Regions from separate parts of the Bradyrhizobium sp. AUGA SZCCT0105 genome, predicted to be linked through region 1. Evidence: riboswitches for the same ligand, from Rfam matches in the RefSeq annotation. Region 1 holds a riboswitch; the other holds the start of a gene.

Evidence for each region. A riboswitch is a leader RNA that binds a small molecule or an ion and turns the genes downstream of it on or off. The one in region 1 is predicted to bind S-adenosylmethionine.
Region 2: another riboswitch for S-adenosylmethionine. It lies ahead of JQ573_RS36960 (O-succinylhomoserine sulfhydrylase); the one in region 1 lies ahead of JQ573_RS31595 (homoserine O-acetyltransferase).

The regions. Positions count from the first base shown of each region.
Region 1 covers NZ_JAFCMK010000008.1:104,080-119,455, reverse strand. The annotation lists gene JQ573_RS31635 (antibiotic biosynthesis monooxygenase) at 1-144, opposite strand, end outside; gene JQ573_RS31630 (hypothetical protein) at 463-2,031, shown strand; gene JQ573_RS31625 (hypothetical protein) at 2,257-2,772, shown strand; gene JQ573_RS31620 (outer membrane protein) at 2,943-3,629, opposite strand; gene JQ573_RS31615 (MerR family transcriptional regulator) at 3,852-4,949, shown strand; gene JQ573_RS31610 (prephenate/arogenate dehydrogenase family protein) at 5,400-6,332, opposite strand; gene hisC (histidinol-phosphate transaminase) at 6,341-7,438, opposite strand; gene JQ573_RS31600 (chorismate mutase) at 7,463-8,311, opposite strand; SAM riboswitch at 8,498-8,577, shown strand; gene JQ573_RS31595 (homoserine O-acetyltransferase) at 8,661-9,866, shown strand; gene metW (methionine biosynthesis protein MetW) at 9,863-10,528, shown strand; gene JQ573_RS31585 (alpha/beta fold hydrolase) at 10,623-11,495, opposite strand; gene JQ573_RS31580 (TIGR02594 family protein) at 11,727-12,389, shown strand; gene JQ573_RS31575 (YARHG domain-containing protein) at 12,471-13,403, opposite strand; gene JQ573_RS31570 (MOSC domain-containing protein) at 13,538-14,320, opposite strand; gene JQ573_RS31565 (GNAT family N-acetyltransferase) at 14,377-14,892, opposite strand; gene JQ573_RS31560 (XRE family transcriptional regulator) at 14,950-15,376, shown strand, end outside.
Region 2 covers NZ_JAFCMK010000015.1:1,019-16,394, forward strand. The annotation lists gene pimC (pimeloyl-CoA dehydrogenase large subunit) at 1-384, shown strand, start outside; gene pimD (pimeloyl-CoA dehydrogenase small subunit) at 537-1,682, shown strand; gene JQ573_RS36955 (SDR family NAD(P)-dependent oxidoreductase) at 1,813-2,586, shown strand; gene JQ573_RS36960 (O-succinylhomoserine sulfhydrylase) at 2,641-3,849, opposite strand; SAM riboswitch at 3,926-4,005, opposite strand; gene JQ573_RS36965 (2'-deoxycytidine 5'-triphosphate deaminase) at 4,128-5,234, shown strand; gene JQ573_RS36970 (hypothetical protein) at 5,396-6,445, shown strand; gene JQ573_RS36975 (MATE family efflux transporter) at 6,565-8,007, shown strand; gene JQ573_RS36980 (SRPBCC family protein) at 8,325-8,741, opposite strand; gene JQ573_RS36985 (VOC family protein) at 8,876-9,235, opposite strand; gene JQ573_RS36990 (AraC family transcriptional regulator) at 9,293-10,132, opposite strand; partial or broken gene JQ573_RS36995 (methylated-DNA--[protein]-cysteine S-methyltransferase) at 10,142-10,721, opposite strand; gene JQ573_RS37000 (4-amino-4-deoxy-L-arabinose transferase) at 10,886-12,436, shown strand; tRNA gene JQ573_RS37005 (tRNA-Gly) at 12,545-12,618, shown strand; gene JQ573_RS40960 (DUF3551 domain-containing protein) at 12,694-12,945, shown strand; gene JQ573_RS37015 (LLM class flavin-dependent oxidoreductase) at 13,373-14,392, opposite strand; gene JQ573_RS37020 (NADH:flavin oxidoreductase/NADH oxidase) at 14,641-15,376, shown strand, end outside.

The sequences.
Region 1 (15,376 bases):
CGCCGCCTTGAACGATTTCACCGACAGGAATCCCGGAAGGCGGCTGACGATGTCGTACATGCGTTCGCCCAGCCGGCTGTATTCGTCGAGCGAGGCGTCATCCCGCAACTTCAGGTCACCGACCACAATGACTTCACCGATCATGTTGCTGTCCTTCGTCCTTCGAATGTCCATGGCAGCCTGAAGCAGGCGCCGAACGACAATTCGATCTCGCGACCGGTGTTGTTACATGTCCGCCGTCGCTCTCCGCAGGCTGAGAGGCGGATTGTGCTGCGCAAAATCCACCCTCCGCAGTGCATCGACACCTTAACCCCTCGCGCGCGATATCGTCCGTCGCGGCAAAACATTCCCGCGGCCGCGATGAGAAAAACGTGACCGGAATATTGCGGGCCGCCGCGAATATCAGTCCTCGAATACCGCTCTCTCTGGCCTGAGGAAACAACCTCGCGTGGGAGAGAAGCGATGCGAATTCTCGGGGGAATTCTGCTCGGCAGCATGCTGCTGTCGACTGGTTCTGCGTTTGCGGAAGACGATGCGTCCGAGCTGAAGGCGCTGAAGACGCGGCTCAAGCAGCTCGAACAGAAAATGGAAGTGCAGGCGCGCAAGGAGGAGGCGCTGGCGGCAAGACAGAGCGCAATGCAGAACACGCGGATGGCGGCCAAGGCGCCGGTGCCGTTCGATCCCTGCGCATCGGGCAAGCTCTGCTACAAGGGCGTCACCTTCACCTTCGGCGGCTGGGTCGATCTCACCGGCATCTATCGCACCCGCAATCTCGCTTCCGACACCGGCTCGGTCTACGCCTTCATTCCGTTCCCGCAGAGCAAGAACTTCAACACCGGCGAGTCGCGCTTCTCGGCGCGGCAGACCCGCTTCTCGGTGCTCGCGGAAGCCGAAATCTTCGCCAACACCCGCGTCGCCGGCTACGGCGAAATGGATTTCGAAGGCGCGGCGCAGACCGCGAACTCGGTCGCCACCAACTCGTTCAACCCGCGGCTGCGTCAGGCCAGCGTCGAGGTCAGCCGCACCGATCTCGGCCTGCACGTGCTTGCCGGTCAGAGCTGGTCGCTGAATGCGCCGAGCAAGTCCGGCATCGATCCGCGCGGGGTCGATGCGCCCGGCGTGATCGATTTCGAATCGGTGCCCGGCTTCCTTGCGGCGCGGCAGCCCGGCATTCGCGTCTGGCAGGACATCGGGCCCGAGTTCAAGCTCGCGGTCTCGGCGGAAAATCCGCAGACGTCGTTCTTCGGCGGCAACACCCCGCTGGTCGGCACGCCGGCGGTTGGGCCACAGGGCGTGCTCAACCCGAACCTCCTGGTCAACCTCACCGGGCCGGGCGGCAGCTTCTTCAACAACGCCAACAATGTCAGCCTCAATCACGTGCCTGATTTCACCGTGAAGGGTGCGTGGGATCCGCGGCTTGGGCCCTACAAGCTGCATGTCGAGGGCTGGGCGATGTATCGCGATTTCTACGATCGCTTCAACTTCGCAAATCACGACGTCAACACGGTGAGCTTCGGCGGGCATTTCTCGGCGGAGATCGTGCCGCAGCTCTTGGAGCTGCAGGGCTCGGCGTCGCACGGCGCGCTCGGCCGCTTCACGGCGACGCCGTTCCCGGATGCGACGGTGCGCCAGGACGGCTCGATCCAGCCGCTGCCGATCACGGCGTTCCTGCTCGGCACGGTCTGGCACACGACGCCGTCGCTCGATCTCTATGCCTATGCCGGCCTCGAGAAGACCAAGGCGACGTTCTCCAATGTCGGCACGGTGCCGTTCGGCTACGGCAATCCGCTCTACAACAATCTCGGATGCAACATCGAGAACTCGCCGGCGGCGACCTGCAACGGCAACACCTCGGAGGTCAGGCAATACACGGTCGGTTTCTACGACACGATCTTCAAGGGCGACTACGGGGCGATCAAGGCCGGCGTGCAGTATTCCTATAACCAGCGCTTCGCCTTCCAAGGTGTCGGCGGCGCGCCGAAGACCGACGACCACATCGTCATGACCCAGATCCGCTACTACCCGTTCTAGGACTCCGGTTACCTCGCCCCGCGTGCGGGGAGAGGCGCAGGCCGCCTTCGGCGGCCGTCCTTAAGAACGCCGAGGCAGAGCTTCGGCTACGACGCATCGAAGATGCGATCTGGGTGAGTGGGAGTCTCCGCGAGTTCGTTAGCCAGCATTGTTGCGGAGACGGCCCTTCACCCCAACCCTCTCCCCGTAAGAACGGGGAGAGGGAGCGTAGAGCTGGAAAGGAACATGCAGATGAGGATCGTGAGCAGCAAGGAGAGGGCCGTGATCGCCCGCGAACTGATGATGGTCAGCCGCGCCGCGCATGTGTTGCAGCGAACCGGTCTGGCGATGGCCGGCGCCATGGCCGGCACCTTCGTCGCCGCCCAGCTCGCGAAGGGGCACATCGCTTTCTTCGGTACGCTTGCCTTCATCGTGACGACGATCGTGATCGGTGCCGTCGGCTTCTATCTCGGCATCGATATTCCAAGGCCCGCCTTGCGCGCCACGGGGCGCATCGATGCCGTCGAGCTCATGAGCGCGGGCGGCATCTTCCTCGCCGCGCTGGCTGCGCTGGTGTCGGTCTATGGCATCGTATTCGACGAGATTCCGCCGCGCGCCTGGGAGTTCGTGATCGGCTCCTGGTGGTTCGGCGGCGACGTCATGCTGGCAACCGCCGGCCTCGTCGGCCGCCAGCGGCTGACCCAGAAGGTTGCGCCGATATCGGCGGCGGGGCCGATTCGGGATCAACGGTTGCGACGGTGAGGTTCGGCGCGGTGGTAGCTTAATCGTCATGCGCCCGGGCTTGTCCCGGCATCCACGTCTTGGGTTTCCAGCGTGAAGAAAGACGTGGATGGCCGGGCATAGGCGAGCGGAAGCGACGCCGTTCTTCGAACGGCTAAGCCCGGCCATGACGGCCAGGAATCGAAAGCGCTCTAGCTACCCCAGCCGAAGCGGTAGTTGAAGCCTACCTTGACGGTATGGTCGTCGTCCCTGAACCGGACGCCGACGATCGTGGCGGGGCCGCCGGCGAAGCTGGTGTTGCCGAAGTTGTAGTACTGATACTCGGCCTTCGCGGACCAGTTCCGCGCGAACATGTATTCGAGACCGCCGCCGAGGGTAAAGCCGCCCCGGTGACTGCCATTGGTCGCAACGACCACCGGAATTCCGCCGGAGCTGGCGCTGATATTGAGGTTGTCGCGGACGGCGTAACCGCCCTTGGCGTAGAGAAGCGCGGGGCCCCAGGCGTAGCCGAGCCGGCCGGTGATCGAGCCAAGCTGATTGCTTGTTACCAGGGTGCCTGCCGGAAGGGTCGAGTCTTTGCCACCGTTACCGGTGAGCCCGCTAAACTGAACCTCGGCACCGATCACCCAGTTCGAGAACTGGTAGTCGAAGCCACCCTGCAAGCCGCCCAGGAATCGGGCCTTGTCCCCGCCGAGGCTGTTGTTGCCCGCGAAGGCACCACCAACGTGGCCGCCGATATAGAAGCCGGTCCAGTTATAGACCGCCTCCGGCGCCGTATAGGCCGGCGCCTTCGGATAGGTGCGCGCCGGAAGATCGGCCGCGAACGCGGGAGCCGCGCAGGCGATACCAGCGACCGCACCGAGCAGAAGCTTTTTCATGAGATTGGTTTCCCGTTGTTGTGGTTGTGTGGCGAGGTCCGGAGGACCGTCGTTGATGCGCGCGTGTGTTGTGGCGACTTGCGCATTGAAGGGTCTTCCTGCCCCGCTTCTGACCTATGACCTTGGGGCCGGCTCAAGCGGTTTATCGCCCGCCGCGCCGAAAAAGGCCTTGAGCCGGACCTAAGGTCACACCGTAAGGTACGGGCGAAGGGGCCTCCGTCGATGAACGAGCCGAGAGACAAAGCCGACAGGGACGTTTTGCTGACTGCGGCAGAGTGCGCCGCTCGCATCGGTCTCACGGTACGCGGACTTCGGCTCTATGAGAGCCGCGGCCTGATTTCGCCGCGCCGCACGGCGAAGAGTTGGCGGCTCTATGGTGCTGCGGAGATCCGCCGGCTGCACGAGATCCTCGCGCTAAAGCGAATGGGGCTCAGCCTGGCGCAAATCGCCAAGCTTCTCGACGGCGGCGCGATCGATCTCGACCGAATCCTGGCCATGCAACAATCGTCGATCCTTCAACTGCGCAACCGCGCCGATGAGGGCCTTGCGCTGGTGAATGTGGCGCGTTTGAAGCTTTCTGCGGGCGGGTCGCTCTCGATCGCCGACCTCATTGCGCTGGCCAAAGAGACCAACATGGCCGAAGCATCATTCGATGCCGTCGCGCAACGGCGCTACGAACAGGCCCGGCCCCGCGCTGCGATTCAGATCGATCCCGGCGTGATAGAGCGCTACGTCGGTCATTTTCGGTTTCAGACCGGCGGGCAGGTGGTGACGATCACACGCGATGGCGGTCATCTGTTCGCGAAGCCGCTCGGACAGTTCGCCTCGGAAATACATCCCGAAAGCGAGCACACGTTTTTTCTCAAGGTCACGGCGGCGCAGATTGCCTTCGCCGTCGAGCCGGATGGAATCGCGAACGCCCTGACGCTTCATCAAGGCGGGTTGACGCACAACGCGACCCGGATCGACGACGGGCAGGCCCAAGATGCGGCGACCGCGCTGGCAAAGAGGATCGATGACAAGACGCCGTCGCCGGGAACCGAGGAGGCGATCCGCCGCCTGATCATTCAGCACCAGCAAGGTGCCGTCGACTACGCCGGCATGAGCGACGTCATGGCGGCGGTGGCCCGCGAGCAGGCTCCGGCGATCATCGCCGCGCTGGACCTGGCCGGGGGCATGCAAACGATTCGCTTCAAGGGCGTCGGGCGAGACGGTTGGGATGTCTATGACGTCAGCTTCGCCAATGTCGACATGGAGTGGCGGATCATCTTGGCATCCGACGGAAAGATCGATGGAGTGCTGCTTCGGTCGTTGCCTTGAGCAGAAGCGAAGAAGCGGCGCTGAAGCTGTTCGGCAGGAATCGGGTGCGACAAAATCAACCCGACGGGCAGCGCAGCAAAACCTGTCAATCCTTCGCCTCGGGCAAATCGTGTCGCGAGAATGCGAAGCTGCACCCCACCCACACTGTCATCGCCCGGCTCGACCGGGCGCTCCAGTACGCCGCGGCTTCTCGATTCGAGCACCGGCGTCTCTGGAATACTGGATCGCCCGGTCGAGCCGGGTGATGACACCGAGATGAAGTGCGCAATGACGGTGCGTCGTATCGCGCGAGAACCATCCTCATCGTCGTCCTGGCGAAAGCCAGGACCCATTACCCCAAGTGTCAGTTGTCGTGCGACGCTGGGCTGCGGTCCCGTTCACAACCCAATGCGGTGGCAATGGGTCCTGGCTTTCGCCAGGACGACCAAGTGGAGAAATCGCGGGCCCCGGCTACTTCTTCAAATTCGCATGCGGCCGGCCGAAATCGGGCGCAGCCGAATCCTGGCCGATCTCGACGATGCCGCGGCGGATGGCGCGGGTGCGGGTGAAGTGGTCGAACAGCGCGTCGCCGTCGCCGCGCCGGATCGCGCGGGTCAGCTTCGACAGATCCTCGGTGAAGGTGCCGAGCATCTCGAGCACGGCGTCCTTGTTGGCGAGGAACACGTCGCGCCACATCGTCGGGTCGGACGCTGCGATGCGGGTGAAGTCGCGGAAGCCGCCGGCGGAGAACTTGATGACCTCGGATTCGGTCACCTGCGCCAGCTCGTCGGCGGTGCCGACGATGGTGTAGGCGATCAGATGCGGCAGATGGCTGGTGATCGCAAGCACGAGGTCATGATGATCCGGCGTCATGATCTCGACCTTGGCGCCGAGCGCGGCCCAGAACGCGCGCAGCCGGTCGGTCGCCGCGGGATCGGTGCCTTCGGGCGGCGTCAGGATGCACCAGCGGTTGATGAAGAGCTCGGCGAAGCCGGAATCCGGTCCCGAATGCTCGGTGCCGGCCACCGGATGCGCCGGCACGAAGTGCACGCCGTCAGGCAGATGCGGCGCCATGTCCTTGACGACAGCGCCCTTCACCGAGCCGACGTCGGAGATAACAGCGCCGGGCTTGAGGTGGGCTGCGATCTCGGCCGCGACCGGGCCGCAGGCGCCGACGGGAATGCAGAGAATGACGAGATCGGCATCCTTCACCGCCTCGATATTGGTCTCGACGACACGATCGACGATGCCGAGCTCGGCGACGCGGGCGCGCGTCTTCGAAGAGCGCGCGGTGGTCACGATCTCGCCGACGAGGCCTTGCGCGCGCGCGCCGCGCGCGATCGAGCCGCCGATCAGGCCGAAGCCGATCAGGGCGATGCGGTTGAAGAGCGGAGCCGTGGTCACGTCGGTGTTCACTTTCCGGCCAGGAAGTCGCGCAAGCCCTCGACCACGAGGCGGTTGGCTTCCTCGGTGCCAATGGTCATGCGCAGCGCATGCGGCAGCTTGTAATTGTTGAGCGCGCGCAGCACGAGACCGCGCCGCGTGAGATAGGCGTCGGCTTCCGCGGCGGTCTTGCCCTTGTCGGCCGGGAAGTGGATCAGCACGAAGTTGGCGACGCTCGGCGTCACCTTGAGCCCGAGCTTGCCGATCTCCTCGGTCAGCCAGTTGCGCCACTGTTCGGTGTGCGTTCGCGACATCTGCACATGGGCAGAGTCCTCGATCGCCGCCACCGCCGCCAGCATCGCCGGCGTCGTGACGTTGAACGGACCGCGGATGCGGTTGCAGGCATCGACGATATGCGCCGGGCCGAACATCCAGCCGACCCGCAGCGCGGCAAGGCCGTGGATCTTCGAGAAGGTGTGCGTCACCACCGTGTTGTCGGTGGTCGCGACCAGCTCGATGCCGAGCTCGTAGTCGTTGCGCGAGACGTAGTCGGCATAGGCGGCGTCGAGCACCAGCAGCACGTGCGACGGAAGTTCGGCGCGCAGTCGCTTAACCTCGTCGAACGGGATATAGGTGCCGGTCGGATTGTTCGGGTTGGCGAGCCAGACCAGTTTCGTGCGCGGCGTCACCACCTTGAGGATGGCGTCGACGTCAGCGGTGAAATTGGTCTCGGCCGCGATCACGTTCTTGGCGCCATTCGCCATGGTGGCGATCGGGTAGACCAGGAAGCCGTGGGTGGTCGAGATCGCCTCGTCGCCGGGGGCGAGATAGGTGTGCGCCAGGAGATTGAGGATCTCGTCGGAGCCGGCGCCGCAGATGATGCGGTCGGGATCGAGCCCATAGGCACGGCCGATCGCCTCGCGCAGCACCCGCGAGGTGCCTTCCGGATAGTCCTCGAGATGGTCAGCCGCGCCCTTGTAGGCCGCGATCGCCTTCGGAGACGGACCGAACGGCGTCTCGTTGGCGGACAGCTTGAACACCTTGCGGCCCGGTTCCGGCACCGGGCTCTTGCCGGGCGTGTAGGGCGCAATATCGAGGATGCCGGGATTCGGCACGGGGCGGGACATCATCAACTCCGGATATACAGACGGCTAGCTCTTGGCCGATCCGTTAGAGGGCACCGTATAGCGCGTTGCGTGGCTGCCGACGAGGGCCGAAGAGCGCACCGAGGCGCCGGCCTCGATCAAGGCGAGCTTGATCTTCTCGAAATCGTGCCCGGTGACCGAGACCAGCAAAGCCGCGCCGTCGAACGCGGTGTCGGGGACCGCGACGATCTCGGCGAGCGGGGCCAGCGCCCGGGCGACATCGGCGTTCCAGCCGGAGACACGCACGCTCCAGATCTGCACCTCCGTGACCATAGCGTCGTCGGCGACCCGCGAGATCAGGAACACCGGCAGCGCGGCGGGATGGTCGGCGCGTTCGAGGAACGGCAGCCGCGCGATGATCTTCGGCGCGCCATCGGCCTCGAGCGCATTCCACCACGGTGTGCGGCTCGCGATCGCGGAGACCAGCGCGAGGTCGCCCTTCGATTTCGCCGCCGCCTCGACCGCGGCCTGGGCGCTGAAATGCGACACGTAAGGCACCACGAAGCCGAAGTGAAACCGCGCCGAGTCGCGCATCGCGGACTCGCCGACCGAGACATCGGCATGCACCGCGAACGGCGCCTGCACATAGGTGAAGGTCGAGATGATGACGCGCCAGATGCTCTCGATGGTGTCGAGCGGCAGGATGCCGCGATGGCGCCGCACCAGCTCGCGCATCATGCTGGCCTCGCGCGCCGGGCGGAACGCCGAGCCGACCTCCTGGGTCTTCTTGACCTGGATCAGGCGGTCGATGATGTCGCCGCGCGCCATCAGCAGGCGGTGAACCTGCTCGTCGATCGCATCGATCTCCTTGCGCAGCTCCTGCAGCGAGGGCGGCGACGGGGGTGGGTTGGACATGCTCTCAAACCTTGTCGTCCGGGCGGCCCGATGCCGTGCCAGACAGGGTCCCTGATTAGGAAAGACGGCCAGCGAAAGCAAAGAGAAACGTCGCAGGCGTGCCTTGCGCATTCGGTTAACCATCGGCGCCCGGCAAGGGGAGGTTCACTGGCCGCCTTGACGACGGGGGGCCTGAGGACTAGGTTCGCGTTACTCCGTGGTCATTTGAGCCGGCCGGCTTGCAGCCACGTTAAACAACTCGCTAAACAGGCCGGGGACAGATCAGCTCCCGGCCGAACCTTGTTCAGGCCGGGTTTTTTATGGCCTGATTTCTGTTCGAGCCCTCCCACGCGGAGGCAGGGTCGCCTAGATGAGCAACGTGCGTCCGATACCGAGCCCGCCGATGTCCAGCGATGATCGCGCCCATGAGGCGGATCATCCGTCGTCATTGGTGGCGAAGTTCGGCATGGATCAGCCGCTGAAGCTGGATTGCGGCGTCGATCTCGCGCCGTTCCAGATCGCCTATCAGACCTATGGCGAGCTCAATGCTGACAGGTCCAACGCAATCCTGATCTGCCACGCGCTGACCGGCGATCAGCACGTCAACAACACCCATCCCGTCACCGGCAAGCCCGGCTGGTGGGACACCATGGTCGGCGCCGGCAAGCCGATCGATCCCGAACAATACTTCATCATCTGCTCCAACGTGATCGGCGGCTGCATGGGCTCGACCGGGCCCGCGTCGCTGAATCCTGCGACCGGCAAGGTGTGGGGGCTCGATTTCCCGATCATCACGATCCCCGACATGGTGCGCGCGCAGGCGATGCTGATCGATCGCCTCGGCATTGCGACGCTGTTCTGCGTGGTCGGCGGCTCGATGGGCGGCATGCAGGTGCTGCAATGGACCGCGGCCTATCCCGAGCGCGTGTTCTCGACGCTCGCGATCGCCTGCTCGACGCGCCACTCGGCGCAGAACATCGCGTTCCACGAGCTCGGCCGTCAGGCGGTGATGGCCGATCCGGACTGGCGCGGTGGCCGCTATGTCGACGAGGACACCCATCCGCATCGTGGACTGGCGGTGGCGCGGATGGCGGCGCACATCACCTATCTCTCGGACGCCGCGCTGCACCGCAAGTTCGGACGGCGGATGCAGGATCGCGAGCTGCCGACCTTCTCGTTCGATGCGGATTTCCAGGTCGAGAGCTATCTGCGCTACCAGGGCTCGTCCTTTGTCGAGCGCTTCGACGCCAACAGCTATCTGTACCTTACGCGCGCGATGGACTATTTCGACATCGCTGCCGACCATAATGGTGTGCTCGCAAAGGCGTTCACCGGCATCAAGACGCGGTTCTGCGTGGTTTCGTTCACCAGCGACTGGCTGTTTCCGACCTCGGAATCGCGCGCGCTGGTGCATGCGCTGAACGCGTCGAGCGCACGGGTGTCGTTCGCCGAGATCGAGACCGATCGCGGCCATGACGCATTCCTGCTCGACGTGCCGGAATTCCTCGAAATTTCCCGTGCCTTCCTGCAGGCCGCGGGCAAGGCGCGCCGACTGAAGGACGACGGCCAGTCATGAGCATGCAGCAAACCTTGCCCTTGCCGGGCGTCGCGCCGGAGCGGACCGGCGGCTATCGTACCGATCATCTGCTGGTCGCCGACATGGTGCGGCCGGGTTCGCGCGTGCTCGACGTTGGCTGCGGCGACGGCGAATTGCTGCAGCTCTTGGAGAGCCGCGGCATCGACGGCCGCGGCATCGAGCTGTCGCGCGAGGGCGTCAATGGCTGCGTTGCCAAGGGCCTCGCGGTGGTGCAGGGCGATGCCGACACCGACCTCGTCAACTATCCCGACGATGCGTTCGACTATGTCATCCTGTCGCAGACCTTGCAGGCGACGCGGCAGCCCAAGGTGGTGCTGGAGAATCTGCTGCGGATCGGCCATCGCGCGATCGTCTCGTTCCCGAATTTCGGGTTCTGGAAGATGCGGCTGCAGCTTTTGATCGGCGGCCACATGCCGCGGACCGAGAATTTGCCCGCGAGCTGGTACGACACCTCGAACATCCATTTCTGCACCATCAAGGATTTCGTGCAGCTCTGCGAGGAGATCAACGTCAAGATGGAGCGCGCGGTGGCGCTCGATCTCTACGGCCGCCCGGTGCCGCTCAACCTGCCATGGTGGGTGTGGAACATGTTCGGCGAGCAGGGCGTGTTCCTGCTCAGCCGGGGTGAGAAAGGGAAATAGTTGCCGTCATTGCGAGGAGCGATAGCGACGAAGCAATCCATGCTTCCGCGTGTGGGAAGATGGATTGCTTCGCTTCGCTCGCAATGGCGATCGATCACACCGGCGCCGCCACCAGCGACCGCGGATCGCGCACCGGCCAGCGGCCGGCCTCGACCAGTGCGATGAAGCGCTCGACCATCTCGTTGAACAGCGCCGGCTCCTCGAGGTTGAGCACATGGCCGGATTTCGGGAAGAAGGAAAGGCCGGCGGCCGGCAGATGCTGCTTCAGGAACATGCTCGGCGCGATGCAATTGTCGTCCTCGTCGCCGCACAGGATCAGCGCCGGCGTCGCTGCGCGCTTGATGGCCGCGGTCATGGTGTAGATCGAGGGCCTGCCGCCCTGGAAGCTGCGCATCGTGTTGGCTGAGCCCTTGGCGTCGTGGCGCGCGAGCGCGGCGTAGAAATCGGCGTGGCCGCGCGGGTCCTTGACCAGGAACGGAATCCGGCTCGGTGCCTCGCGGGTCACCTTGGCGACTTCGGCGGAGCCGATGGACTCGAGCTGCTCGGCATTGGCGCGGCACTGCGCGCGGAAGGCAGCGAGATTCTCGAGGCTGGAGCCCGAGCCGACCGCGGCCAGCGTCATCGACAGCGCACGCTCAGGTGCGTTGAGCGCGACCTGCAGCGACGAATAGGAGCCCATCGAGAGGCCGATGAAATGGGCCTTCGCGATGCCGAGATGGTCGAGCACCGCGAGCGCGTCGGTGTAGAAATGCGTGTAGGTGTAGACGTCGGCGCTCGGCGGCACGTCCGACGGCGTGTAGCCGCGTGCGGAATAGGCGATGCAGCGGTGACCGCGCGAGAAGTAGCGCATCTGCGGTTCCCAGTTGGTGTGGTCAGCTGCGAACTCGTGCAGGAAGATGATCGGGGTCCCACTGCCTGCCTCTTCGAAATGCAGGCGGACATGATCTTTCGTGATGGCATGGGGCATTGAAATTCTCCTCTCGTTGGCCGCCCTCAGATTTGCAATTAATTTCCGCGGCTGCAATGCGGCAGTTCTGGCTATTTTCGTCATGGAATTTGCGCGGAATGACCCCGAAATCGTTTTCGCAACGCCGCATGAAATCTTCCTCTCGCCACATCCCGATCTTCAAAACCACCACCGCATCCCCTTGGGAATGCGACGGGGAGTTGGGGGGCGTTTCAGAGGGTCTCGTGAAGTATGGTTCAGTTGCTTGCGTATCGCCGGTCGCTTCGAGTTTTGGCGCTGGCTCTGTGTTCGCTCACGCTCGCCGTGATCTCCGCCGTTCCGGCGTCCGCCCGTCCGCACCATTCGCGTCACGCGCATTCGGCTCATGCCGGCCATCACACGCGGCATTCAGCTCATCATCACTACCGGCACACAGCGCGGCTGTCGCGTGCCGAGCGTCGCGCCCAGATGCAGGCGGGCGGCTTTGGCGAGGCCAATGCAGCCGTGTTACCGGGCAGCGCTGAGGCCGCGTCCAACTCCGACGTGAGCGCGACAGGTGGCTTCGGCTCATCCGGCATCGTCGACACGGCGCGCCGCTATCTCGGCGGCAATCCGACCGGCCGCTCCAGCCTGTGGTGCGCGCGCTTCATGAACATGGTGCTGCAGCAGACCGGCCATCGCGGCACCGGCTCCGACATGGCGAGCTCGTTCGCCAAATACGGCCAGCGCGTCTCCGGGCCGCAGGTCGGCGCCATCGCCGTGATGGGCCGCCGTGGCGGCGGTCATGTCGGGATCATCACCGGCGTCGATGCCAAGGGCAATCCGATCATGATCTCGGGCAACAGCAGCCACCGCGTCCGCGAGGTGCCGGTCTCGCGCGGCCGGATCTACGCCTATGTGATGCCGACGAATTGATCAGGGACTGGCCACCTCTCCTCTGAGAATGGGGGAGGTGGTCATACGCGGTGCGAGATCAACCGATACTGCCGGCTGGCCTCACTTCTCGTGCTCCTTCGCCTCGATCGTGTCGACGTTGGTCGTCTCGAGGTTGCTCAGGGGGACTTCGACCGCAGCGGGTTGATACCAGGCGAATTGCGAGAAGTAGTTCGCGAGCACCTGATCCTTGAAGAACCGGCCATGCCGCGCGAAAATCTCGTTTCGTGCGATCCGCAGCTCGATCGCCGACATGTCCTTGAGATCGGCCTCACTCAGAAATCGTCGATCGGAATCAGGAAAGAGAAAGCCGTCATGCGCCTTGGCGCGCTGCGTGACGGAGGCCGGAACGGCGGGCGGCGTCGCGCGTCCGACGGTGGTCTGATCGTCCTGCCCGCCTGACTTCGCCACGGTATGTTCGAACGCGGGCCCGACGGTCCAGACGGCCAGCGCCAATGCCGCGGCGGCGAGGCCTGCGCCGTACTTCCAGTAGCGCTTGATCGGCGAAACTTCACGCAGCGGCGATCGCCCGGCCTCACTCAGGACCTCGTTGATCGTATCGATCAGGCGGGTCATGTGCACGCGAAAATCCTGACCCGAGTCGACCCGGGCGGCGTTGCAGAAGTGCAGGAAGCGAAGCGATTCCGGCAGCTCGGCGGCCTCCGGCATGGTTGCGCCGTTCACCAGCAGCGGCAGCAGCGTCTTGTTGTGCTTCAGCGCCGTTTCGATCTCGAAGCGCACGGAATCTGCGGGATCCTCCAGACGCGCAGGTTTCCCATCGTCGGTCTTGCCGATCCAATGCGGACCGATCACCGCGATGACGATGTCGCAGGCGACGATGGCCTTGGCGATCCGGTCGACGAAGTTGGCGCCGGTGCGAATGCTGTTGACGTCGAAGAAGACGGATTTCTCACCGTACTTCTCGATCAGATGGTCGGCGATGCGGCCCGCTGTATCCTGATCGACCCGCCGGTACGAAACCATGATCATGCTCATGGCAACCCCGTACAATCAATTTCGACAAATTTGCTGCAATTCAAAATGTCGAGTGAAGTCTATTGCACGCAACCAAACATTGCAATGCGATGCACGTTTATGCCGTCTTCAAGGAATACGGAACCTGGCGTGACCTAGTGCGGTTCCGCGGCAATCGTGTCGCCGACGGCCGCGCCGCCGTCGCTGATGATCTCGGCGTAGATGCCGCATTCGTTGTTGCCGAAGCGCTGCATCAGCGTGTTCGGGACCGAGAGGTCGCGCGCGCCGGTATCGGGATCGACATTGACCGCTGCACAACGTGTGATCCGCTTCACAACTTTTGCCCGTGCGCTGCCGATCGCAATGGTCTGGTCGAGCAGGTTGGCGTCATGCCAGGCCGGCCAGCCCTCGACATAGAGGTTGGCGCGGAAGCGCAGCGGATGGACCGGCGCCTGCACCATCTCCTCGATCGCCCGCAGGCTCGCCAGATTGATGATCGAGACCACCTTGCGCGGCACGTCGGAAAAACTGTGCCCGGGGCTCACCAGCACCTTGGGCGGTCCCTTGATCTGGCCGGCGTGACGATCGGCGAAATAGCGCTCGATCGCCGCGCGCCCTGCTTCCGTTTCGAGATCGCCCTGCGCCACCATCGCGCCGTCCCGGCGCAAGGTCAGCACGTGGCTGTCGTCGTCGAAATGGGCACGCAGCGGCGCCAGCCACTCGTCCCGTTGCAGCATCAGGAAATGCGGCTTCGCCAGCCACTTCGGCGCCGCGGGATCGAAACCGCTCGGGCCGTTCTCGATCGCGTAGCGGCGATCGGAGCGGAGCGTCTCGCCGACCTTGAGCTCGGCGCGGGGCAGGGACTCGGGCGTCAGACCCTTGACGGGATAGCGGTAGATGCCGGTGATCCGGGCGGAAGAGGTGTGCGTGCTGTCCATGCGTCCGCTCTAGCCTGTTTGGCGCGCGAGGAGAACCGCCGCCGATGCGAAGGCAGCTAGTCGGGCCGCGCCGCGCCTGCGGCATCCAGCACGCGCTGCATGAAGACGAGGTCGAGCCAGCGGCCGAACTTGCGTCCGACCTCCGGCATCCGCGCGACCTCGACAAAGCCGGCCTGCGCGTGCAGCCGCAGCGAGGCGGGATTGCCGCCGTCGATGCCGGCGATCATGACGTGCTTGCCAAGCGCCGTCGCGGCGGCCACGAGCGCGTCGACGATGACGCGGCCAAGGCCGTGGCCGCGATGATCGGCGTGGATATAGACGCTGTGCTCGACGCTGTAGCGGTAACCCGGGAAGGCCCGGAAATCGCCGAACGTGCCGTACCCGAGCACCACAGGCCCATCGGCCGCGACCAGCACCGGATAGCCCAGTGCCAGCCGCGCCTGCATCCAGGCCAGCCGCTCGGCGTCGGAATCCTGCTTCTCGGTCCAGATCGCGTTCGAGTTGGCGACCGCCTCGTTGAAGATCGCGGTGATCGCAGGAATATCCTGCTCGGTGGCGGGGCGGATAATCATTGGTCGTTCCTCGATAAACCTCTTGAACGGACCCCATCGTCTACTATATAAGACATCATGTCAATTATAGAAGACGGGCCTGATGAGGCTCTCGGGCGGCGGGTTCGCGCTGAACGGGAGGGCCGCGGCTGGTCGCTGGCGGAACTCGCCGGGCGGGCCGGCGTGTCCAAGGCCATGCTGAGCAAGATCGAGCGGGCGGAGGCCAGCCCGACGGCGGCGACGCTGTCGCGGATTGCCACGGCCTATGGCCTGACCATGGCCGCACTTTTTGAGGTTGCCTCACACAGTTCCCGCCTGCAGCGGGCCAAGGATCAGCCGGTGTGGCGCGATCCGAAGGCGGCCTATCTGCGGCGGCAGGTGTTTCTGCATCCGGCCAATCCGCTGGAGCTGGTGGAGGTCGAGCTGCCTGCCGGGCAGGAAGCCGGTTTTCCCGCCAGCGCCTATCACCTGATCCGTCAGGTGGTCTGGGTCATCAGCGGCCGCC
Region 2 (15,376 bases), on a different contig from region 1:
TCCGGCGGCCGTCCGGTGATCGAGGATCCGTCGTTCCGCGAGAAGCTCACGGCCTGCGAGATCGAGCTGAAGGCGCTCGAGCTGACCCAGCTTCGCGTCGTCGCCGACGAAGGCAAGCACGGCAAGGGCAAGCCCAATCCGGCTTCCTCGGTGCTCAAGATCAAGGGCTCCGAAATCCAGCAGACCACCACCGAGCTTCTGATGGAGATCATCGGTCCGTTCGCCGCGCCCTATGACGAGCACGGCGACGCCGGCTCGAACGAGAGCATGGATTGGACCGCGCAGATCGCGCCGAGCTACTTCAACAACCGCAAGGTTTCGATTTACGGCGGCTCCAACGAGATCCAGCGCAACATCATCAGCAAGGCGGTGCTGGGGCTGTAGGCCTCACCATTATCGTCATTCCGGGGCTTCGCGTAGCGAAGAGCCCGGAATCCATAACCACCATCGTGAGTATGGATTCCGGGCCTGGCCCTTCAGGCCATCCCGGAATGACGCCGCGGATGGCATCAGCACTTTGACAATAGGAAACGAACATGGATTTTGATCTGTCCGAGGAGCAGCGGCTTCTCAAGGAAAGCGTCGACGGGTTGCTGGCTGATGCCTACGACTTCGATGCGCGCAAGAAGTACATGAAGGAGAAGGGCGGCTGGAGCCAAGCGCTCTGGGGCAAGCTCGCCGAGCAGGGCCTGCTTGGTCTGCCCTTCGCGGAGACCGATGGCGGCTTCGGCGCCGGCGCGGTCGAGACCATGATCGTGATGGAAGCGCTCGGCAAGGCGCTGGTGGTCGAGCCGTATCTCGCCACCGTCGTGGTCGCCGGCGGCTTCCTGCGCCATGGCGGCTCGGCCGAGCAGAAGGCCAAGTACATCCCGGGCATCATTGACGGCAGCAAGACCTTCGGCTTTGCGCAGCTCGAGAAGAACTCGCGCTACGACCTGTTTGACGTCGTGACCACGGCCAAGAAGAAGGGCGACGGTTGGGTGATCGACGGCGAGAAGTTCGTCGTGCTGAACGGCGAGAACGCCGACACGCTGATCGTGACCGCGCGCACCAAGGGCGGCCAGCGCGACAAGTCTGGCATCGGCGTGTTCCTGGTTCCGGCGGACGCCAAGGGCGTCACCAAAAAGGGCTATCCGACCCAGGACGGCCTGCACGCGGCCGACATCACCTTCACCAATGTCGAGGTGGGTGCGGATGCTGCGATCGGCGATCCCGAGAACGGCCTGCCCCTGATCGAGCGCGTGGCGGACGAAGCCCGCATTGCGCTGTGCGCGGAAGCCGTCGGCGCGATGGACGAGTCGCTGAAGGAGACCGTCGAGTACATCAAGACCCGCAAGCAGTTCGGTGTTGCGATCGGCTCGTTCCAGAGCCTACAGCACCGCGCCGCCGACATGTTCGTGGCGCTGGAGCAGGCCCGCAGCATGTCGATGTTCGCGACCATGGCGTCGGACTTCAGCGATGCCAAGGAGCGCTCGTCCGCGGTCGCGGCCGCCAAGGTGCAGGTCGGCAAATCCTTGAAGTTCGTCGGCCAGCAGTCGATCCAGCTTCATGGCGGCATCGGCATGACCATGGAAGCCAAGATCGGCCACTACTTCAAGCGGCTGACCATGATCGAGAACACGCTCGGCGACACCGACTATCACCTCCGTCGCGTCAGCGAGGGCGGCGGGCTGTTGGCGTAGCTCTCATCCGTCATTCCGGGGCAGCCCGAAGGGCTGAGCCCGGAATCCATTCCACCACGAACCATGCGGCTCGATGGATTCCGGGTTCTCGCTTCGCGAGCCCCGGAATGACGCCTTGGAGGAAACAACAATGAAAAACACCCCGTTCGATCTCACCGGCCAGGTTGCGGTCGTCACCGGCTCGAGCCGTGGCATCGGCCGCTCCTCCGCGGAGTTGCTCGCAAAACTCGGGGCCAAGGTCGTGATCTCCTCGCGGAAGGCGGATGCCTGCCAGGAGGTCGCCGATGGCATCAAGAAGGCCGGCGGCGATGCGCTCGTCATCCCCTGCAACATCGCGCGCCGCGCGGAGGTCGAGGGGCTGATCTCCGGCACGATCAAGCACTACGGCAAGATCGACATCCTGGTCTGCAACGCTGCGGTGAATCCCTATTACGGCCCGCTGCTCGACATCACGGACGAGGCCTTCGACAAGATCATGGGCTCCAACGTCAAGAGCAACATCTGGCTTTCCGCGCTGGCGATCCCGCAGATGGCCGAACGCGGCAAGGGCTCGGTCGTGATCATCTCCTCGATCGGCGGCCTGCGCGGCTCGACCGTGATCGGCGCCTACGGCATCTCCAAGGCGGCGGACTTCGCGCTGTGCCGCAGCCTCGCCGGCGAATGGGGCCCGAAGGGCGTGCGCGTCAATTGCGTGGCGCCGGGCCTGGTGAAGACCGATTTCGCCCGCGCGCTGTGGGAGGATCCGGACAATCTGAAGCGCCGCACCGCATCGACACCGCTCCGCCGCATCGGCGAGCCCGACGAGATCGCGGGCGCGGTGGCCTATCTTGCTTCCGATGCCTCGACCTTCATGACCGGCCAGACCATCGTGGTCGACGGCGGCGTGACGACGGCTGCGACGTAGTTCTCAAGAGAAGCCATCGTGGCCGGGTTAGCCCGGCCGCGACGCGTGTTCGCCTCAAACCTGCTCGAGCGCGCGCTCAAAGTCCTCGATCAAATCGTCGGGGTGCTCGAGCCCCGCCGAGAAGCGAATAAAACCTTCGCTGATGCCGAGTTCGGCGCGGGCCTCCTGCGCCAGGCGCTGATGCGTCGTGGTCGCGGGATGCGTCACCAGGCTCTTGGCATCGCCGAGATTGTTGGAGATGCGCGAGATCTTCAGCGCGTTGAGGCAGCGGAACGCGCCGGCCTTGCCGTCCTTCACCTCGAAGCCGACCAGCGTCGATCCGGCGCCCATCTGCTTCTTCACAGTCTCGGCCTGCGGATGATCGGGGCGGCCGGGATAGACCAGCCGTGTGATCTTCGGATGGTTGGCCAGCGCCTCGGCGATCTTCGCCGCGTTCTCGGTCTGCGCGCGGACGCGGATGCCGAGCGTCTCGAGTCCCTTCAACAGCACCCAGGCGTTGAACGGCGACAGCGACGGGCCGGTCTGGCGCATGAAATTATGGATGTGCTCGGCGATGAAGGCCTCCGACGACAGGATGACGCCGCCGAGGCAGCGGCCCTGGCCGTCGATATGCTTGGTCGCGGAATAGACCACGACGTCGGCGCCGAGCGACAGCGGGCTCTGCCAGATCGGCGTCGCGAACACATTGTCGACGATCAGCCGGGCGCCGCCGCTATGCGCGATCTTGGCGATCGCGCCGATGTCGAGCACGTCGAGCGTCGGATTGGTCGGGCTCTCCAGGAAGAAGGTTTTGGTGTTCGGCCGCAAGGCGCGCTGCCATTGGTCGAGATCGAGGCCGTCGACCAGCGTCGTCTCGATGCCGTAGCGCGGCAGCAGGTCCTGCACGACGTAGAGGCAGGAGCCGAACAGCGCCTTCGACGCCACCACGTGGTCGCCGGCCTTCAGCGGCGCGAGGATCGCGGTCGTTACCGCGGCCATGCCGGTCGCGGTCGAGCGCGCGGCTTCCGCGCCCTCGAGCTCGATCATGCGGCGCTCGAACATCGCAATGGTCGGATTGGAATAGCGCGAATAGATGAAGCCGGGATCCTGGCCCTTGAAGCGCGCCTCGCATTGCTCGGCGGTGTCGTAGACATAGCCCTGGGTGAGAAACAGCGCCTCCGACGTCTCCCCGAATTGCGAGCGCAGCGTACCGCCATGGACGAGGCGGGTTTCGGGACGGTAGCGGGCGGTAGACTTGGATTCAGAAGACTTGGATTCAGACATGTGACCTCCGAAGTGGCCATTTCCCTCGGAAACTGGCCACAAAAAAACCGGCCTGGAGAAACCTCCACAAGCCGGGATCACACTGTCCCCGGCCTGTTTAGCGACTTATTTAACGTGGCTGCAAGCCGGCCGGCTCAAATCACCACGGGATAAGTGCAGCTGATATTCCCTCGCGCCCTTTCCGTCAAGACGGTCATCGGATAACCCGTAAAAGCCCATAATTTGGGGCTTGGTGGCCGCTCAGAGTATGATTTTGGGCCATCTTGAGGGACCGTGCCGTGTCGTTCACGCTGGAAGATGAATCCAACGGAATCCTGCCCGACCGCATGATCGCGGAGATGGCGGAGGCTGGCCTCATCCTGCCCGCCTACGACTTTGTCGAGAGCCAGATCCAGCCGGCGAGCCTCGATCTGCGCCTCGGCGACATCGCCTACCGCGTCCGCGCCAGCTTCCTGCCGGGGCCCGGTGCCACCGTCGCCGAGCGGATCGACCAGCTCAAGCTGCACGAGATCGATCTGTCCGACGGCGCGGTGCTGGAGACCAATTGCGTCTACATCGTGCCGCTGCTGGAGAGCCTCGCGCTGCCGCCGGAGATCGTCGCCGCGGCCAACCCGAAGAGCTCGACCGGACGGCTCGACGTGTTCACCCGCGTGATCGCCGACGGCACCCGCCGTTTCGACATGATCGGTGCCGGCTATCACGGCCCGCTCTATGCCGAGATCAGCCCGAAGACGTTTCCCGTGCTGCTGCGCGAGGGCTCGCGGCTCAGCCAGGTCCGTTTCCGGATCGGCGAGGCGACCTTGACTGCCGACGAGCTCGACGCGCTGCATGCTGCCGAGCGGCTGGTCGATGCCGACAATGCCGACCTTACCCACGGCGTCGCGCTGTCGGTCGATCTGTCCGGCGAGAACTCGGGCGGCTTCGTCGGCTATCGCGCCAAGCGCCACACCGGCGTGGTCGATGTCGATCGCCGCGGCGGCTACTCGGTCGAGGAGTTCTGGGAGCCGATCAAGGCGCGGCCCGACGGCAGCCTCATCCTCGATCCCGGCGAGTTCTACATCCTGGCGTCGAAAGAGGCCGTGCAGGTGCCGCCGGACTACGCCGCTGAGATGGTGCCGTTCGATCCGCTGGTCGGCGAATTCCGTGTCCACTATGCCGGCTTCTTCGATCCCGGCTTCGGCTATGCCGGTGCCGGCGGCAAGGGCGCGCGCGCCGTGCTGGAAGTGCGCTCGCGCGAGGTGCCGTTCATTCTCGAGCATGGCCAGATCGTCGGCCGCCTCGTCTACGAACGCATGCTCGAGCGTCCCGACGCGCTCTACGGCCAGCGCATCGGCTCGAACTACCAGGCGCAGGGTCTGAAGCTCTCGAAGCATTTTCGCGTGTAATTCCGTTTCGCGCGCGTGTAATTCCGTAGCCCGGATGAAGCGGCAGCGAAATCCGGGACGGTGCATACGCGGATCGAGCTGCCCCGGATTGCGCTTCGCTGCATCCGGGCTACGATCGCGCATGCGAGCTCGACCTCGCCAACAAGAGCCAGGGAGCGAACATGACTGCAGGCGAAAGCGCGCAAGAAGCGCAGTGGCGGAAGTGGCGCAGCGTCGCCGATCTCTATCACGCCTTCTTCACCGGGCTGATCCTCACCGTCGTCACGCGGCGCGGCACCGCTGACGCCGCCGAGTTCGTCTTCCGCGTGTTTCGCCGCCAGCAGCAGGAGCGCTTCCTGCCCGGCTTGAAGAAGCTCGGCCTCGACGGGCTGCCGCCTGCGGTCGCGGCCGCGCAATATCACTATCTCTCCAACTGGATCGGCGGCGTGCATGTCGAATACATGTACGAGACCGACCGCAAGGCCTGGATCCGCTATCCGCCGCCGCGCTGGATCTGGAAGGGCACGGCGATCTGCGGCGTGCCCGGCGAGGTCTCGCGCGCGATGCTGCGCGGCTGGCACGCCAACAATGGCGTCGCGCTTGGCGATCTCAGGCTCGGCTTCGTCTGCACCAAGCAGAGTGTCGACGGCCAGGACGGGCTCGAGGGCTATTACTGCGAATACGATCATCCGCTCGAGCTCGACCAGCGACTGGTGTTCGCGCGCCACCTCGAGGCGCCGCTGTTCGATCCCAGAACCGCGCCGGCTTTGCCGGTCGACAGCTGGCCGAAGCCGCGGCTGGAAAAGGCCTATCGCAACTATGCGATGGAATATGTGAAGACCGCCGCGCCGGTCATCGTGCAGGTGTTCGGCCCCGAGGATGCGAGCTATCTGCTGCATCTCACCGGCAAGCTCATTGGCATGCAGTATTACGACGAAGTCGCCGAGGCGCTCGATGGCCGTCGTGGCCGTGCCGCGGAATTTGCCGCATTCCTGCGTGCGCTCTTCGAGTCGCAGGATGATGTCGCTGAAATCAGCGAGTCCGAGGGCCAGTTCGAGATCCGCCAGCAGGGCTGGAAGCTGATGGCCGACGTGGCCGATTATCACCCGGCCTGCGCCAGCGTCCTGACAGGCTTGTTCGAAGGGCTCGCGGCTGGCTGCGGACGGCATATTCCGGTGCATCTGAAGCCGAATGGCGCTGCCGGTGCGTCGTTCGTCTGGTCGATCGGCTAGATCAGAGGTTCACCTGCAATCACGCAGGCCCCCCTTGCGTCCCGCGCACGTGGAATCCGCGTTCGCCATGGTAGGGAAACACCATGGCGCGGCTCCCCAGATCGCGCGTGGGAGTAGAAATGTCCGACCTCGGCCTCGCCGAAATACCTGTCGACGAACAAGAACGGCCGCTGCCGCCGCCGGTGACCAGGCCGGCGCGCAACGCGCTGCTCGACGGGCCGATTTTGCGCACGCTGTTGTGGCTGGCATGGCCGAACGTGATCGCGCTCTCCGCCGGCACCTGCGTCGTCATCGCGGAGACCTCCTATATCGGCCGGCTCGGCGTCGAGTCGCTCGCGGCGATGGCGCTGCTGTTTCCCTGCGTGATCCTCACCATGACGATGTCCGGTGGCGCGATGGGCGGCGGTGTCGCATCCGCGATCGCGCGCGCGCTCGGCGCCGGCGAGATCGAGCGCGCTTCGACACTTGCAATGCATGCGCTGCTGATCGGCCTGACGTTTGGTCTTACCTTCATGCTTGGCATGCTGACCTTCGGTCCGCGCCTGCTCGAATTGCTCGGCGGCCGCGGCAATGTGCTGGCGCAGGCGATCGCCTATTCGCAGATCTTCTTCGGTGGCGCGATCCTGCCCTGGCTGATGAACACGATGGCCGGCATCCTGCGCGGCACCGGCAACATGAAGCTGCCGTCGACCATGATCCTGTCCTCGGCGGTGTGCCAGATCATTCTCGGCGGCACGCTTGGGCTCGGCCTCGGGCCGGTGCCGCAATTCGGCATGCGCGGCGTCGCGGCGGGGTCGCTGATCGCCTATTCGATCAGCATCAGCGTGATGGGCTGGTATCTGTTCTCGGGCCGCGCCCGTGTGAAGCCGAAACTCAGGGGGTTGCGCGTGCAATGGGCGATGTTCATCGACATCCTCAAGGTCGGCGCAATCTCCTGCTTCTCGCCGCTGCAATCGGTTTTGACGATCTCGATCTTCACCCACATGCTGGCGCAGTTCGGCACCGCGGTGCTCGCCGGCTACGGCATCGGCGCGCGGCTCGAATTCATGCTGACCTCGGTGGCGTTCGCGGTCGGCATCGCCTCGGTGCCGATGATCGGCATGGCCGTCGGGGCCGAACGCGTCGCGCGGGCGCGGCGCATCGCCTGGACCGCGGGCACGCTGTCGTTCCTCGCGGTCGGTGTGGTCGGCAGCTTCATCGCCGTCTTCCCCGATCTTTGGGTCAACCTCTTCACCAACGATCCGCATGTGCGGGCGACCAGCCATCAGTACCTCTCGACCGCCGCGCCGATGTACGCTTTCATCGGCCTCGCAATGTCGATGTATTTCTCCTCGCAAGGTGCTGCGAAGGTGCTGGGTCCGGTGCTGGCGCAGACCGCGCGGTTGATCTTCATCGGCGCCGGCGGCTGGTGGCTGTCGACCCATGAGGCGAGTGCGCAAGACTTCTTCGCACTCGCCGCCGCGTCGATGGGCGTGCTCGGCGTGCTCTCCTGCCTCAGCGTGATCCTGACGCGCTGGGGCAGATCTGCACCGGTCGCGGAAGTGCGGCCGGCGTTGTCTTGAATCGCTGAAAGGGCCGTCTGGGCTCTCACACCGTCGTCCTGAGAGAATGTGAATGTATTCAGCGTCGTCCTGGCGAAAGCCAGGACCCATTACCCCAACCGCTTGTTGTTGTGCGACGCTGGGGCCACTATCGCACTCTCAATCGAATTCGGTGGTTATGGGTCCTGGCTTTCGCCAGGACGACGGCGTGGGGAGGCGGCTCGCTACAATCACACATCGTCATCCCCGCGCAAAGGCTTCGCCTTTGTCGCTGGAGGGCCGCTGAAGAAGCATCCACCTCAGGGTGACGGTCACAGTTTGGGCGCGGCCTACAGGATTCACGCCGCGTTCTTCTCCTTGGCCGATTTGGCCTGTGCGGCCTGCATCGCCGCCGCGCCGAGGTCCATCTGCGCGTCCATGTAGGGCGCGATCTCGTGCGGCAGCACATCGGCGATCCACACCACCCGGCAGCGCGTATCGCCCTCGGCAAACACCTGCACCGAGGCGGAATGCTGCTTCACCCGCTCGCTGGTGATTGCATAGACCAGCCGACGTCGCGTGTCGTCGCAATCGACCAGCGTCTCGCGCGCCACGGTGCCGTTGGCGAAGTTGACGGTGCGGACGTCGCCGTCGCGTTGCGTGTCGGTGACGAAGCCTGGCACCAGCCGCGTATGCAGCGCGCCGAAATCGCGCAGTGCGTCCCAGACATGATCGGCCGGCGCGTCGATCGGGATATCCTTGTGAATGGAAGCCATCGTTAAGTCCTTGTTGGTTTCAGATGCGTCGTCATTGCGAGGAGCGTAGCGACGAAGCAATCCATGCCTCCTCACATGCGGCGCAATGGATTGCTTCGCTCCGCTCGCAATGACGGCGGAGTTTGTGGCATGCGCTAGGTAGACACCGCCTCGACATTGTTGCCGTCGGGGTCGAGCAGGAACGCCGCGTAGTAGGTCGGGCTGTAGTCCTTGCGATGGCCAGCCGCGCCGTTGTCCTTGCCGCCGGCCTTCACGCCTTCGCTGTGGAATGTCTTGATCGCGTCATGGTTCGGGGCGCGGAACGCGATGTGGGCGCCGCCTTGCGCCTTGCCCTTGTGCAGATGCAGCCAGAGCGCGGGTTCGCCCTTGGGGCCGAAGCCCGCACCGCTGTCGTCGCGCGAGCACAGCACGAAGCCAAGCGGCGCCAGCACCGCGGTGTAGAAACGCACGCTGGCGTCGAGGTCGGCGACGCGCAATCCGATGTGGTCGTACATGATGGGGTCTCCAGTCGTTGGGCGCGTCGATCGACGCGCGGACCGGAGCGAACCTAGCTATTGCAGCGCGAGACGTTCTTGGAAAATCTTGCGGTCGCCGCGGGAGGCCTGGCGGAATTTCAGTGGCGAGGCGCCGGCGGCGCGGTGGAAGCTGCGCACGAAATTGGAGAGATCGCCGAAGCCGACGTCATAGGCGATATCGGTGACCGGGCTGTTGTCGTCCACCAGCCGCCGCGCCGCATGCCGCAGCCGCGAACGCACGAGATATTGATGCGGGGTCACCCCGAGCACCGCGGAGAACAGCCGCAGGAAATGGAAGGTGCTTAAGCCAGCCTGCTCCGCGGCATCGTCGAGATCGATCTGATGGTGCGAATTGGCGTCGATCCACAGCGCCGCTTCAACGGCACGGCGGCGGTCGCGCAGGCCGGCGGTGAGGGGCTTCGCCTTGCGGTCGGACACCAGCTCGACAAGGCGGCTGGCGAGGAGATGGCCGATCTCGTCGAGGCCGACGTCGCTGTTGCCAGTTGCCGCCGTTTGGGCGAGCTCCCCGATCACCATCAATTCCGGCAGCGGCGGCACCGAGCCGACCTGCCAGACCGAGGTGCGGTCGCCGATCGTCTCGACGAGCTCCGGGTCGAGGAAGAACGACAGGCATTCGTCGCCGACCACATGGTCGTGCGTGCAGGTGTATTCGTCGCCGGGATGGCCGACCAGGATCGAGCCTGCCACCAGCTCATGGAAACGGCCGCGGCAATGGCAGCCAAAGCTGCCGCTGCGCACATAGGACACGGAGTGGCAGGCGAACTGCTCGACGAACGGCTTGTCGCCGGGCTCCGCCGTGCAGCGAAACTCGTTCACCGTGATGCGATCGCGCTGCAACAGCGTGGTCCGGGTCATACCCCAGATCTAGGCTTGCGGTCGGGGCCGCGCAACGGGCAGCAGCACGTCGAACAGGGTCTTGCTGATGGTCGGCTGGGCGCCTTCGATCGAGAGCAGTCGCCGCTTGGAGACGCTGCCGCCGTTCGGCGAGATCCGGTCGGCATAGTGGCCCGCCTCGAGCACGCGGTGGCAGGGCACGATGATCATGAAGGGATTGCGGCCGAGCGCCTGCGCCACCGAATAGACCGCGCCGGACGTGCGCAGGGCGCCCGCCACCTCGTCATAGGTCCGGGTCTCGCCGCGGGGAATATTGCGGACGGTCTGGTAGACGCGCTGGTTGAAGGCCGGGATGCCGCTCATGTCGAGCGCAACGCCTGTGAGATCGGCATCGCCGCCGCGCAAGATCGCTGCAATGCCCTCGATCGCGACCTCGATCTCCTCGGGGGGCCGCATCTCGCGCGCGTCAGGGTAGTGCCGGAACAGCCGTTTGCGGGTTTCGATTTCGCGGAGCTCGGGAAGCTGCACACCGGCCACGCCGCCTTCGCCCCCATGCGATGCCGCACCGGCCGATTGCCGTGTCGAAAATGGTGTACCCACGCCCCGCCATGACGCCCCCACATGCGAGCATAACATCGCCGCGGTCCGGCGCGTCCGGAATCTTGACGATTGATTAAGCATGTCGCGGCCGGTGCTGTGTGACCCCGCCAACGTCCAGTCACGCATCCTCCGGTCACGCATCTTAAAGGCTTTGCCCGCTATCTGGTCGCCGGCATGCTGCTGCAAAAGACGATCGGCGGAACGATGACGAGCACGAGCGCCGAAGCCGCGCCCGGCAGCGCAGGCATGGCCGCGCGCGCGAGCGGGCGTGTTCACCCGCTCTTTGCGTTGCTGCTGCTGGCGTTGGTGTTGCGCCTTGCGGCCGCCGTCTGGCCCAACGTGATCTATCCCGACGAGACCTTTCAGTATCTCGAGCCGGCGTGGCGGATGCTCGGCCATGACGGCATTTTGACGTGGGAATGGCGCGACGGCATTCGCGGCTGGTTCCTGCCGACATTGATGGCCGGGCCGGTTGCCCTCGGCGATGCGATTGCGCCTGCCGGCGCGGGTGCGTTCCTGGTGCCGCGCCTGATCGCCGCATGCGCGTCGCTGTCGATCGTGGTCAGCGCCTGGCTGCTTGGCGCGCGGGTCTCGCGAACCCATGCCGTCGTCACGGCCTTCGCGGCCGCGGTCTGGTTCGAATTGATCATGCTCGCGCCACACACATTGGGCGAGCCGCTGGCGACGGCGCTCATCGTTCCGGCGGCGCTGCTGGTCACCGATCGTCCGTCACCGCGGCGTCTCGCGATCGGCGGCGCCTTGCTCGCCTTCGCCTTTGTCTGCCGCTTCCAGTTTGCGCCGGCCATCGCCGTGCTTGCCCTCGGGGCGTGCTGGACGCGCTGGCGAAACCTGGTTCCGCTGGTCGCCGGCGGGCTGGTTGCGCTTCTGCTCGCCGCCGCGATCGACCTTGCGCATGGCAGCGTGCCGTTCGCGTGGCTGATCGCCAATATCAGGGAAAACCTTGTCCACGATCGCGCCATCGAATTCGGCGTGTCGCCGCCGTCGGCCTATCTGATCGACTTCATGACCGTGTGGTCGGTGGCGATCCTGCTCCCGCTTGCTGCGATCTGGCGCGGCTGGCGGCACGCACCGCTGCTCGCGACCGTGGCGCTGGTCAACCTCGTCTTCCACAGCCTGATCGCGCACAAGGAATACCGCTTCATCTTCCTGTCGGTGGTGCTGCTCACCATCGTCGCGGCGCTGGGATCGGCCGATTGGGTCCAATGGCTGCGCACGAAGGTTGCGTGGCGCCGCTGGGCATTGCCGATCGTCCTCGGCGGCTGGGCGCTGCTGTCGGTGGCGCTGGCCGGCGCCAGCGAAGATATGCGCGAGTACTGGACGCGCGGCGTCGGTGCTGCGCGGCTCGCGGCTGAGCTGCGCAGCGATCCGCAGATGTGCGGCCTTGCGCTTTATGACGTTCGCTTCCAGCAGTTGCCGGGGCGGGAACGATTGGTCGGCCCGGTGCCGCTCTATGCGCTGCAGTCCGCCGATCCGCTCGCCGAGCTGATCCTGCCGCCGCTGCTGCTGCGGGCAACCAAGCCGGCCTTCAATCGCATTCTTGCGCGGCCCGAGGCCGCAGGCGATCTGCCGGCGGATTTTTCTCGGCAAAGCTGCGCCCGCGTCGGCTTCAGCGATGCCTGCATCTATGCACGCGGCGGAAGCTGCGACGCATCCGCCGCTGCGCCCTTTGTGATCAATGACGTGCTTGTGAGGATAGGCTGGTAGCGGGTGGCGCTGCTATGATCGGTGTCAATGCACGCTTGATCCTCTGCCTCGGCCCGGGCTATGGTCCGGCGGTCGCACCCATAAGGTCGACCTCAAGCAATTGAGATCGCGGGCGTAGTTCAATGGTAGAACGGCAGCTTCCCAAGCTGCATACGAGGGTTCGATTCCCTTCGCCCGCTCCAGCCCCAAAGCTAAATAGCGCGGGACGGTCTTGTCGGCGAGACAATGTATTTCTCGACAATAGCCGGAGACTCGACGTGAGGTTGCTTGGAGCGCTGCTGCTCGCGCTGGGCGCGCTTTGCACGACGAAGCCGGCATCGGCACAAATGTATGATCCTCGCTACCCGGTCTGCATGCGTGTTTACGGGGAACTGGTCGGCGATCGAATGGATTGTATCTTCATGTCGATGAAGGAGTGCCAGGCCAGCGCTGCGGGGAATCCGGCAACCTGCCTGGTTAATCCTTTTTATGCACCAAGACCGGTGCATCGCGGCGGGCCCGAACGATGACCCTTCCGCTCGTAACCGCGAGCGTTCATTTGAGATCAATGTATGGAATGGTGGTACTACGGGCTGTTTGCGATTGTTGTGATCGGATGCGCATTTGTCGTTCGCGCCCGTCGCGGCAGGAATTCGAGCGAGGATCAGGAACTGAACCGGCGGATTGATGAGCATGTCGATCGCCTCGATCTCACGCGCCGCAATCGCGATCGGGATTCCTGACCTGGGCAAATCCACAAACCGGCCTCGCGCGATGATTCCGGGATATTACGGCGGTCTGTTCACGCAACGTCCGCGCCTAACGCACTGTACTCGACCTGTTCTTCTCACAAGGCGCAGTTATGTTTCCGTAGTTCTCCGCGTTTGAGAACGGAGTTCCGCCGGAATGCGAGAGCGGCCGGCAAGTGGCCGAGGTTGCGTCATCCTTCGGGGGTGATCAGCGCCATCCCATGGCGGGCGCGACGTGAGTCAAGATGCTCTCGATCACATGCGCGTTGTAGGCGACGCCGAGTTGATTGGGGACCGTCAGCAGCAGGGTGTCGGCCTCCGCGATCGCCTCGTCCGTCTTGAGCTGCTCGATCAGTTTCTCCGGCTCGGCGGCGTAGCCGCGGCCGAAGATCGCGCGCGTCCGCTCGTCGATGAAGCCGATCTGGTCTTCCTCCTGCCCGTTGCCGAAATAGGCGCGGTCGCGGTCGTCGACCAGTGCGAAGATGCTGCGGCTGACCGAGACCCGCGGCTCGCGGGTGTGGCCGGCCTCCTTCCATGCGGCGCGGTAGGCCCGGATCTGCGCGGCCTGCTGGATATGGAAGGCCTCTCCGGTCTCGTCGCTCTTCAGCGTCGAGCTCTGCAGGTTCATTCCGAGCTTTGCTGCCCAGACCGCGGTGGCGTTCGAACCGGCGCCCCACCAGATGCGCTCGCGCAAGCCTTCCGAGAGCGGTTCGAGCCGCAACATGCCGGGCGGATTGGGAAACATCGGCCGCGGATTCGGCTGCGCAAAACCTTGTCCGCGCAGCATATCGAGGAAGATCTCGGCGTGACGGCGGCCCATGTCGGCGTCGGTCTCGCCTTCGCCGGGCTGATAGCCGAAATAGCGCCAGCCATCGATCACCTGTTCGGGCGAGCCGCGGCTGATGCCGAGTTGCAGGCGTCCCCGCGCGATCAGGTCGGCCGCGCCGGCGTCCTCGATCATGTAGAGCGGATTTTCGTAGCGCATGTCGATCACGGCGGTGCCGATTTCGATCCGGCTGGTCTTGGCGCCGACCGCCGCCAGCAGCGGGAAGGGCGAGGCCAGCTGGCGGGCGAAGTGATGGACCCGAAAATACGCGCCGTCCGCGCCGAGCTCTTCGGCGGCGACCGCGAGGTCGATCGATTGCAGCAGCACATCCGCGGCCGAGCGGGCCTGGGATTGCGGGGAGGGCGTCCAGTGCCCGAACGACAGGAATCCGATTTTTTTCATGTCGGCAATGTAGGCATATCAGGCGCGAATTGCGATCCGTGGCGTGACCCGGCGATGACGGAAAATGTTTACCAACCGGGGAAAATTCGTGCGGCAAGTGTTGCGGGTTTTGCGGACCGCGCCGCCGTGCACGCGCTGCATGCGCGCTGGTCCTGCCGCCTGCGCCACAGTGCGGCTTGCGATCAGCTCGCGCGCCGCCTAGTTTTCGGCCACGATTTTCTCCCGCCACCACGTTCCCGCAGGACCCGATGTCGCAGCCGTTTCTGTTTCAGCCGATCACGCTTCGCGGCGTGACCTCCCGAAACCGCATCCTGATTTCACCGATGTGCCAGTATTCGGCAACCGACGGTCTCGCCAATGACTGGCACCTCGTGCATCTCGGCAAGTTCGCCCAGGGCGGCGCCGGGCTCGTGATGGTCGAAGCCGCGGCGGTCACCGCCGAGGGACGCATCACCCATGGCGATGTCGGTATCTGGAACGACGAGCAGATCGCGCCGCTCGAACGCATCGCCGCGTTCCTGAAGGACAACGGCGCGGTGCCCTCGATCCAGCTCGCGCATGCCGGCCGCAAGGCCAGCATGCAGCGCCCCTGGTACGGCAATGCCGCACTCGACGAAGCCGACCGCGCCCGCGGCGATCTGCCGTGGCGCACCGTGGCGCCGAGCGCAATCCCGATGGAGGAAGGCTGGCTGATGCCGCACGCCCTCGATGTGGCCGAGCTCGCCGCGTTGCGCGAGCAATGGCGGCGCGCCACCTTGCGCGCGGTGGAGGCCGGCTTCGAATTCGTCGAAGTGCATTGCGCGCATGGCTATCTCCTGCACGAATTCCTCTCGCCATTGTCGAACCGCCGCAGCGATGCCTATGGCGGCGACCGCGCCGGGCGGATGCGCTATCCGCTCGAAATCATCGAGACCGTGCGCGCCGCCTGGCCCGCGGAGCGGCCGCTGGCGGTGCGCATCTCCTCGGTCGATGGTGTCGAAGGCG